One region of the Hydrogenophaga atypica genome, then DNA from elsewhere that is predicted to be linked to it. Evidence: predicted binding sites of a transcription regulator. Region 1 holds the regulator's gene; the other holds the start of a gene.
What was found. Region 1 encodes LexA, which represses DNA repair genes until DNA is damaged. Its sites were predicted from a motif close to ACTGTATNNNNATACAGT; they were not measured.
Positions count from the first base shown of each region.

Region 2: a site for LexA is predicted at 1,664-1,681, ahead of ACFQPB_RS16735 (PA0069 family radical SAM protein). Genes of this name have one in related genera too.

Region 1 covers NZ_JBHTCA010000038.1:9,519-12,925, forward strand. The annotation lists gene ACFQPB_RS22350 (methyl-accepting chemotaxis protein) at 1-1,259, shown strand, start outside; gene lexA (transcriptional repressor LexA) at 1,248-1,907, opposite strand; gene ACFQPB_RS22360 (enoyl-CoA hydratase) at 2,004-2,768, shown strand; gene ACFQPB_RS22365 (tetratricopeptide repeat protein) at 2,778-3,407, shown strand, end outside.
Region 2 covers NZ_JBHTCA010000016.1:1,506-4,912, forward strand. The annotation lists gene ACFQPB_RS16725 (acyl-CoA dehydrogenase) at 1-531, shown strand, start outside; gene ACFQPB_RS16730 (NAD(P)H-dependent flavin oxidoreductase) at 623-1,591, shown strand; gene ACFQPB_RS16735 (PA0069 family radical SAM protein) at 1,701-2,789, shown strand; gene ACFQPB_RS16740 (ABC transporter substrate-binding protein) at 2,805-3,407, opposite strand, start outside.

The DNA of each region.
Region 1 (3,407 bases):
ACGTGTCCACATCGCTCACGGCCGATGAAAAGCGTTTGGTGGGCGAGGCCGAGACCCTGTTCCGTCCGGCCAATGAGGCGGTGGCCCAGCTTGAGGCCGGCCTGCGTGGCATGAGCGGCACCGTGCGCGACCAGCTGGCCCAGTTTGACGGGCCGCTGTACCTGGCCATCGACCCCATAGGGGGCAAGGTGACCGAGCTGATCGACCTGCAGCTTCGAGTCGCTGCAGAAGTCAACCAGAGCGCGGCGACGCAGTACCAGTGGGTGCGCGCACTCACCCTCGGCTTGCTCGGGGTTGCGGTTCTGATGTCGGTGCTGGCGGCCGTGTGGATCACACGCTCCATCACCCAGCCCATTGCCCGTGCGGTGCGCCTGGCCGAGGCGGTGGCCGACGGTGACCTGACGATGCAGATCGAGGCCCACGGCGAAGACGAGCTGGCCGACCTCCTGCGGGCCTTGGGCGCCATGAACAACAGCCTGGTGCGGGTGGTCAGCGAAGTGCGGCTCAGCAGCGATTCCATCGCCACCGGCTCGGCCCAGATCGCGGCAGGCAATGCCGACCTGTCCTCGCGCACCGAAAACCAGGCCGCCAACCTGGAGGAGTCCGCCGCCTCCATGGAGGAGATCACGGCGACCGTGCATCAAAACGCCGAAACCGCGCGGCAGGCCAGCCAGCTGGCCTCGGCCGCCAGCGAAGCCGCCGCCCGGGGTGGCCAGGTGGTGGGGCAGGTGGTGTCCACCATGCAGGAGATCTCGGCCAGCAGCCAGAAAATCGCCGACATCATCGGTGTGATCGACGGCATCGCTTTCCAGACCAACATCCTGGCACTCAACGCCGCCGTGGAAGCAGCGCGCGCCGGCGAGCAGGGCAGGGGTTTTGCCGTGGTGGCCGGTGAGGTGCGCAACCTGGCACAGCGCAGCGCTTCTGCCGCCAAAGAAATCAAGACCCTCATCACCGCCAGCGTTGAACGCGTGCAGCAGGGCTCTCAGCTGGTGGGGCAGGCCGGAGAAAGTGTGGGTGACACGGCCGTTCAGGTCCAGCGCGTGACGGGGCTCATCAACGAGATATCTGCCGCCGGCAGCGAACAGTCCACCGGCATCAGCCAGGTGGGCGAGGCCTTGCAGGAGCTCGACCAGGTGACGCAGCAAAACGCCGCGCTGGTGGAAGAGAGCGCGGCCGCCGCCGAGAGCCTCAAACTGCAGGCAGCTCGGCTGGCCGAGCTGGTGGGCGTGTTCAGGCTGAGGGGCTCAGGCGCTTGATCCGTCGCGGATCAGACCGACCATCACGCCTTCAATCTCGAACGCGTCGTTTGGCCCCACCACCAGGGGCTGAAAGTCGGGGTTGGCCGGATGCAGCTCGATGTGGCCGCGCAGGCGCACCAGGCGTTTGACGGTCACTTCGTCGCCCAGCCGCGCCACCACGATCTGGTGGTGCAGCGCCTCGCGTGTGCTGTGCACGGCCAGCAGGTCGCCGTCCAGAATGCCGGCATCGCGCATGGACAGACCGCGCACACGCAGCAGGTAGTCGGGCCGGCGGCTGAACAGGCGCTGCTCGACCGTGAAGCGGCTTTCCACATGGGCCTGCGCCAGGATGGGCGCGCCAGCGGCCACGCGGCCGATGAGGGGCAGGGTGAGCTGCTGCAACTCGGGCAGGGCCAACGGCATCTGCCGGGCCAAGGGGTGGCTGCCGGTGCGCAGCCGTATGCCGCGCGAGGTGTTGCCGACCAGTTCAATAACGCCCTTGCGGGCCAGGGCGCGCAGGTGCTCTTCGGCCGCGTTGGCCGACTTGAAGCCGAAGGCGGTGGCGATCTCGGCCCGGGTGGGCGGCGCGCCGGTGTCGGCCATCGTGGTCTCGATCAGCGTCAGGATGTCTTGCTGGCGGGCGGTGAGCTTGACCGGTTCGTTCATGGGGGCGTGACTCCAATGTGTCGCAACTGTATTCCTATACAGCGCTTTCCCATGATAACTTGCGCGTTTTGACTTCAGCCACATCCAGAGACAACCATGAGCGACATCCTCGTCCACACCGAAGACGGCATTTGCACCATCACCTTCAACCGCGCCGACAAGAAAAACTCCATCACCGCCGCCATGTACGCGGCCTTGGCCGACGCCCTGGCCGCCGCACAAGACGATGCGGCCGTGCGCGTGGTGGTGTTCCAGGGCCACGAAGCGGTGTTCAGCGCCGGCAACGACATTGCTGACTTCCTGAACACGCCGCCCACGTCCGACGACGCGCCCGTGTTCCGCTTCTTGCGCGGCATCGCCCAGTTTCCCAAGCCGGTGATTGCCGTCGTGTGTGGCCCGGCCGTGGGCATCGGCACCACCATGCTGTTCCATTGCGACCTGGTGTACGCGGGCGACAACGCTGCGTTTGCCATGCCTTTCGTCAACCTCGGCCTGTGCCCCGAGGCGGCCTCCAGCCTGCTGGTGCCGCAGATGATGGGTTACCACCGCGCCGCCGAGGCCCTGCTGCTGGGCGAGCCCTTCATGGCCGAGGCCGCACTCGAAGTGGGCCTGGTCAACAAGGTGCTGCCTCCCTCCGAAGCCACCAACTACGCGCAAGCCGTGGCGCGCAAGCTGGCGGCCAAGCCCATGAGCGCGCTGCTGCAGACCAAACAGCTCATGAAAAAAGGCCAGACCGCGCTCGTGCTGGCGCAGATGAACGAAGAAGCCGCTCACTTTGGCCGCATGCTGCGCGAACCCGCCGCCCGCGAGGCCTTTGGCGCCTTCATGGAAAAGCGCAAGCCCGATTTCTCCAAACTCTGAGCCCGGCGCATGAGCGATGCCATGGCGCGCGCGCGCTCGCATTTTCTGCAAGGTGTTGAACGCTTCGAGCAAGGCCACCTGGACGACGCCGCGCAGGCCTTCGAAGCCGCGCTGGCGCTGGCGCCCGGCCGCCCTTCGGTGCTGAGCAACCTGGGCCTCACCCGCTTTCACCAAGGCCGTTTTGAAAACGCGGCCGCCCACTTGCGGGCCGCCGCACAGGCCGACCCCAACGAGCCCAGCACCTGGGTGGCGCTGGCGCGGTGCCTGGGGCAACTTGGTGAGCCTGCCGAGGCGCTGGATGCCTTGACGCGTGCGCTGGCCCTGGACGAGGGCATCGCCGAGGCCTGGTCGCTGCGAGGCAACCTGCTGCGTGAAGCGCGCCGCTTGTCCGAGGCGGCCCAGTGTTTCGAGCGCGCCCTGGCGCTGGGTGCAGACCCCGAGTTGCACCGCTATTTCCTCGCCGCCGTCACCGGGGGCGAGGCGCCCGATCGCCCGCCGCGCGCCTACGTCGAAACCCTGTTCGACGACTATGCCGACAGCTTCCAGCAACACCTCGTGGCATCGCTGCGCTACCAGGGCCCCCAGCGCTTGGTGCAACTGCTGCAAGCCCAGGGCGTGGCGCGTTTTGACGCGGCGCTG
Region 2 (3,407 bases), on a different contig from region 1:
GAGGAGACCGGTGCGGCGCAGTACTACCGCGATGCCAAGATCCTGACCATCTACGAAGGCACAACCGCTATCCAGGCCAATGACCTGGTGGGGCGCAAGACATCGCGCGACGGCGGCCAGACGGCGTTGGCCATCGCGCAGCAGATCACCACCACCGAGGCCGAGCTGGCCCGAAGCGGCAGCGCGCACGCACAGGCGGTGCTCAAGCGCCTGACGGCCGCACGCCTGGCCTTTGAAGACGCGGTGAAGTTTGTGGCCGGCCACACCAAGGCCGATCCCAACGCCGTGTTTGCCGGCAGCGTGCCCTACCTGATGCTGGCGGGCAATGTGATGGCGGGCTGGCAAATGGCACGTGCGCTGCTGGTGGCCGAGCAGAAGGTGGCTGCCGGGGAGGATGTGGCCTTCATGCAGGCCAAGATCACCACCGCGCGTTTCTACGCCGACCACGTCCTGAGCCGCGCCCCGGGCGTGCGCGACAGCATCGTCGAAGGTGCTGCGGGCGTGACCGAGATGGCACTTGAAGCCTTCTGAGGCTGACACGCCGCCCACCCTGTAGCTGCGGCGACAGGGTGGGGCGCGCAGTCACCACCAGAATCACAGACAACATTCCCACGGAGACACCATGTCCAAACTGCCCCCGGTCCTGCAGAAAATCAAGTTCCCCGTCATCGGTTCACCACTGTTCATCATCAGCAACCCCAAGCTGGTGATTGCCCAGTGCAAGGCCGGGGTGGTGGGCTCCATGCCCGCGCTCAACGCCCGACCGGCTGCCCAGCTGGAAGACTGGTTGGCTGAAATCACCGAAGCCCTGGCCGCGCACGACAAGGCCAACCCCGACAACCCGGCGGCGCCTTTTGCCATCAACCAGATCGTTCACAAGAGCAACGACCGGCTGGAGCACGACATGCAGGTCTGCGCCAAATACAAGGTGCCCATCGTCATCACCAGCCTGGGGGCGCGCGAAGACGTGAACCAAGCCGTGCATTCGTGGGGCGGTGTGGTCTTGCACGACGTGATCAACAACGTGTTCGCGCGCAAGGCCATCGAGAAAGGCGCCGACGGTCTCATCCCGGTGGCGGCAGGTGCCGGTGGTCACGCCAGCGTGAAAAGCCCGTTCGCCATGGTGCAGGAAATCCGCGAGTGGTTCGACGGCCCGGTGGCCTTGTCGGGCTCCATTGCCTCCGGCGGCGCCATCCTGGCGGCACAGGCCATGGGGGCTGACTTTGCCTACATCGGTTCGGCCTTCATTGCCACCGAAGAAGCGCGTGCGGTGGATGGCTACAAACAGATGATCACCGAGAGCAATTCGGACGACATCGTTTACAGCAACTTCTACACCGGCATCCACGGCAACTACCTCAAGGGCAGCATCCGCAACGCCGGCATGGACCCCGACAAGCTGCCCGACAGCGATCCCAGCAAGATGAACTTCAGCACGGGCGAAGGCGCCAATGCCGCCAAAGCCTGGAAGGACATCTGGGGTTGTGGCCAGGGCATTGGTGCCATCCGTGAAGTGATGCCCGCTGCCGATTTGGTGGCCCGCTTCAAGCGCGAATACGCCGAGGCGAAGGCGCGCATCTGCTCGGCTTGAGCACCGTTTGCATCTGATGCAAAACGCGCCGTTGGGCGCGTTTTGCTTTTGTGGTGGGCGTACTTGTGGAATACTGATGTTTTAAACAGTAGTTTTAAGGCCACTCACCGTGTCAGATGTCCGCATCCCCGTGCACGCCATCAAGGGGCGCGGCGCCGCTTCCCGGTTGGCGCACCGTTTTTCCGTGGACGAGCGCGCCGGGTTCGACGATGGCTGGGGCACGCTGGACGAAGCCGGCGCAGCCGCACAAGGTATACCGGCCACCCAGGTGACCGACGAGCTGGCCCGCAGCGCCATCAGCCGCAACACCTCGCCCGATGTGCCATTCACCCAGTCCATCAACCCATACAGAGGTTGCGAACACGGCTGCATATATTGCTATGCACGGCCCACACACAGTTACCTCAACCTCTCGCCCGGCTTGGACTTTGAGACCAAGATCATCGCCAAACGCAACATTGCCCAACGGCTGCGCCATGACTTGGGCAAACCCGGCCACCTGCCCGAACCGATAGGCCTGGGCACGGTGACCGATGCCTACCAGCCGGTGGAGCGCGAGCTGCGCTTGACCCGCTCGGTGTTGGAGGTGCTGCAGGAAGCGCAGCACCCGCTGGCCATCATCACCAAGTCCAGCGGCGTGGAGCGTGATCTGGATGTGCTGGCGCCGATGGCCGCGCAGCGCCTGGCGTCGGTCTACGTCACCATCACCACGCTGGATGCCGCGCTGGCCCGCACGCTGGAACCCCGTGCCGCCGCGCCTCACCGCCGCCTGCGCACCATCCGCACGCTGGTCGATGCCGGCATTCCGGTGGGGGTGAGTGTGTCGCCGCAGATTCCGTTCATCAACGAAGACATGGAACAGGTGCTTGCCGCAGCCCGCGATGCCGGCGCCGACCGTGCCTTTTACCAGGTGGTTCGCCTGCCGTGGGAGGTGGCGCCGCTGTTCCGCGAGTGGCTGCAGGTGCACCACCCGCTGCGCGCCGACCGGGTGATGGCGCGCATCCAGGACATGCGCGGCGGCAAAGACTACACGGCCGACTTTGCCACCCGCATGCGGGGACAGGGCATCTGGGCCGACCTCATCCACCAGCGGTTTGAGAAGGCCTGCCGCCGCCTGGGCCTCAACCGCGAGCGACACAGCCTGGACGGTTCGCGGTTTCGTCCCCCGGGGGTGGCCGGGCAGATGCCGTTGTTCTGAGGCGCGGCCACAGCGTCAGCGTATCGACTCTTTCTGGAACGGCGGGTGCCACGCGCTCAACCCGGACTGCAACGCGTTGGCCAGCGCCAGGGCCGTGCCTTGACCTTGCATGAGCCTCTGCAGCCCATCACGCAGCATCACCGAGCCGTTGGGGTCCTGGTAGCGAAAGCCCACGAGCATGATGAACGGCGTGCCTTGCTGCTGGCTGGCGCGGCTGATCTGGGCCAGCAGCGGATCGCTCGGAAACACACCCGGGACCGCCGACATCTGTCGCAACTGATCGCTGAACTGCTGACCGTATTCCTTGCTGGCGAGGTATCGGACAAACCGCAGGGCAGCGTCGCGGTTTTTGCTGTGGGCATTGACCGCGTAGTTGCCGTCGGCGAAGGTGGACATCCAGGTGGCTGCGCCGGGCCTGACCGGTGGTGCCGCCACGAAGTCGAACACGATGTTGGCGTTCAAGGCCTTGATGGTTTCAATGTTCCAGGTGCCGCTCATGAAAAATGCGGCTTGGCCCATCGCGAACAGCGCTCGGGCTTCGTTTTCGGCGATGGTGGGTGCGTTGGGTGGCATGAACGCGCGCAGTGACACCACCTCTTCAATGGCGCGCACGAATTC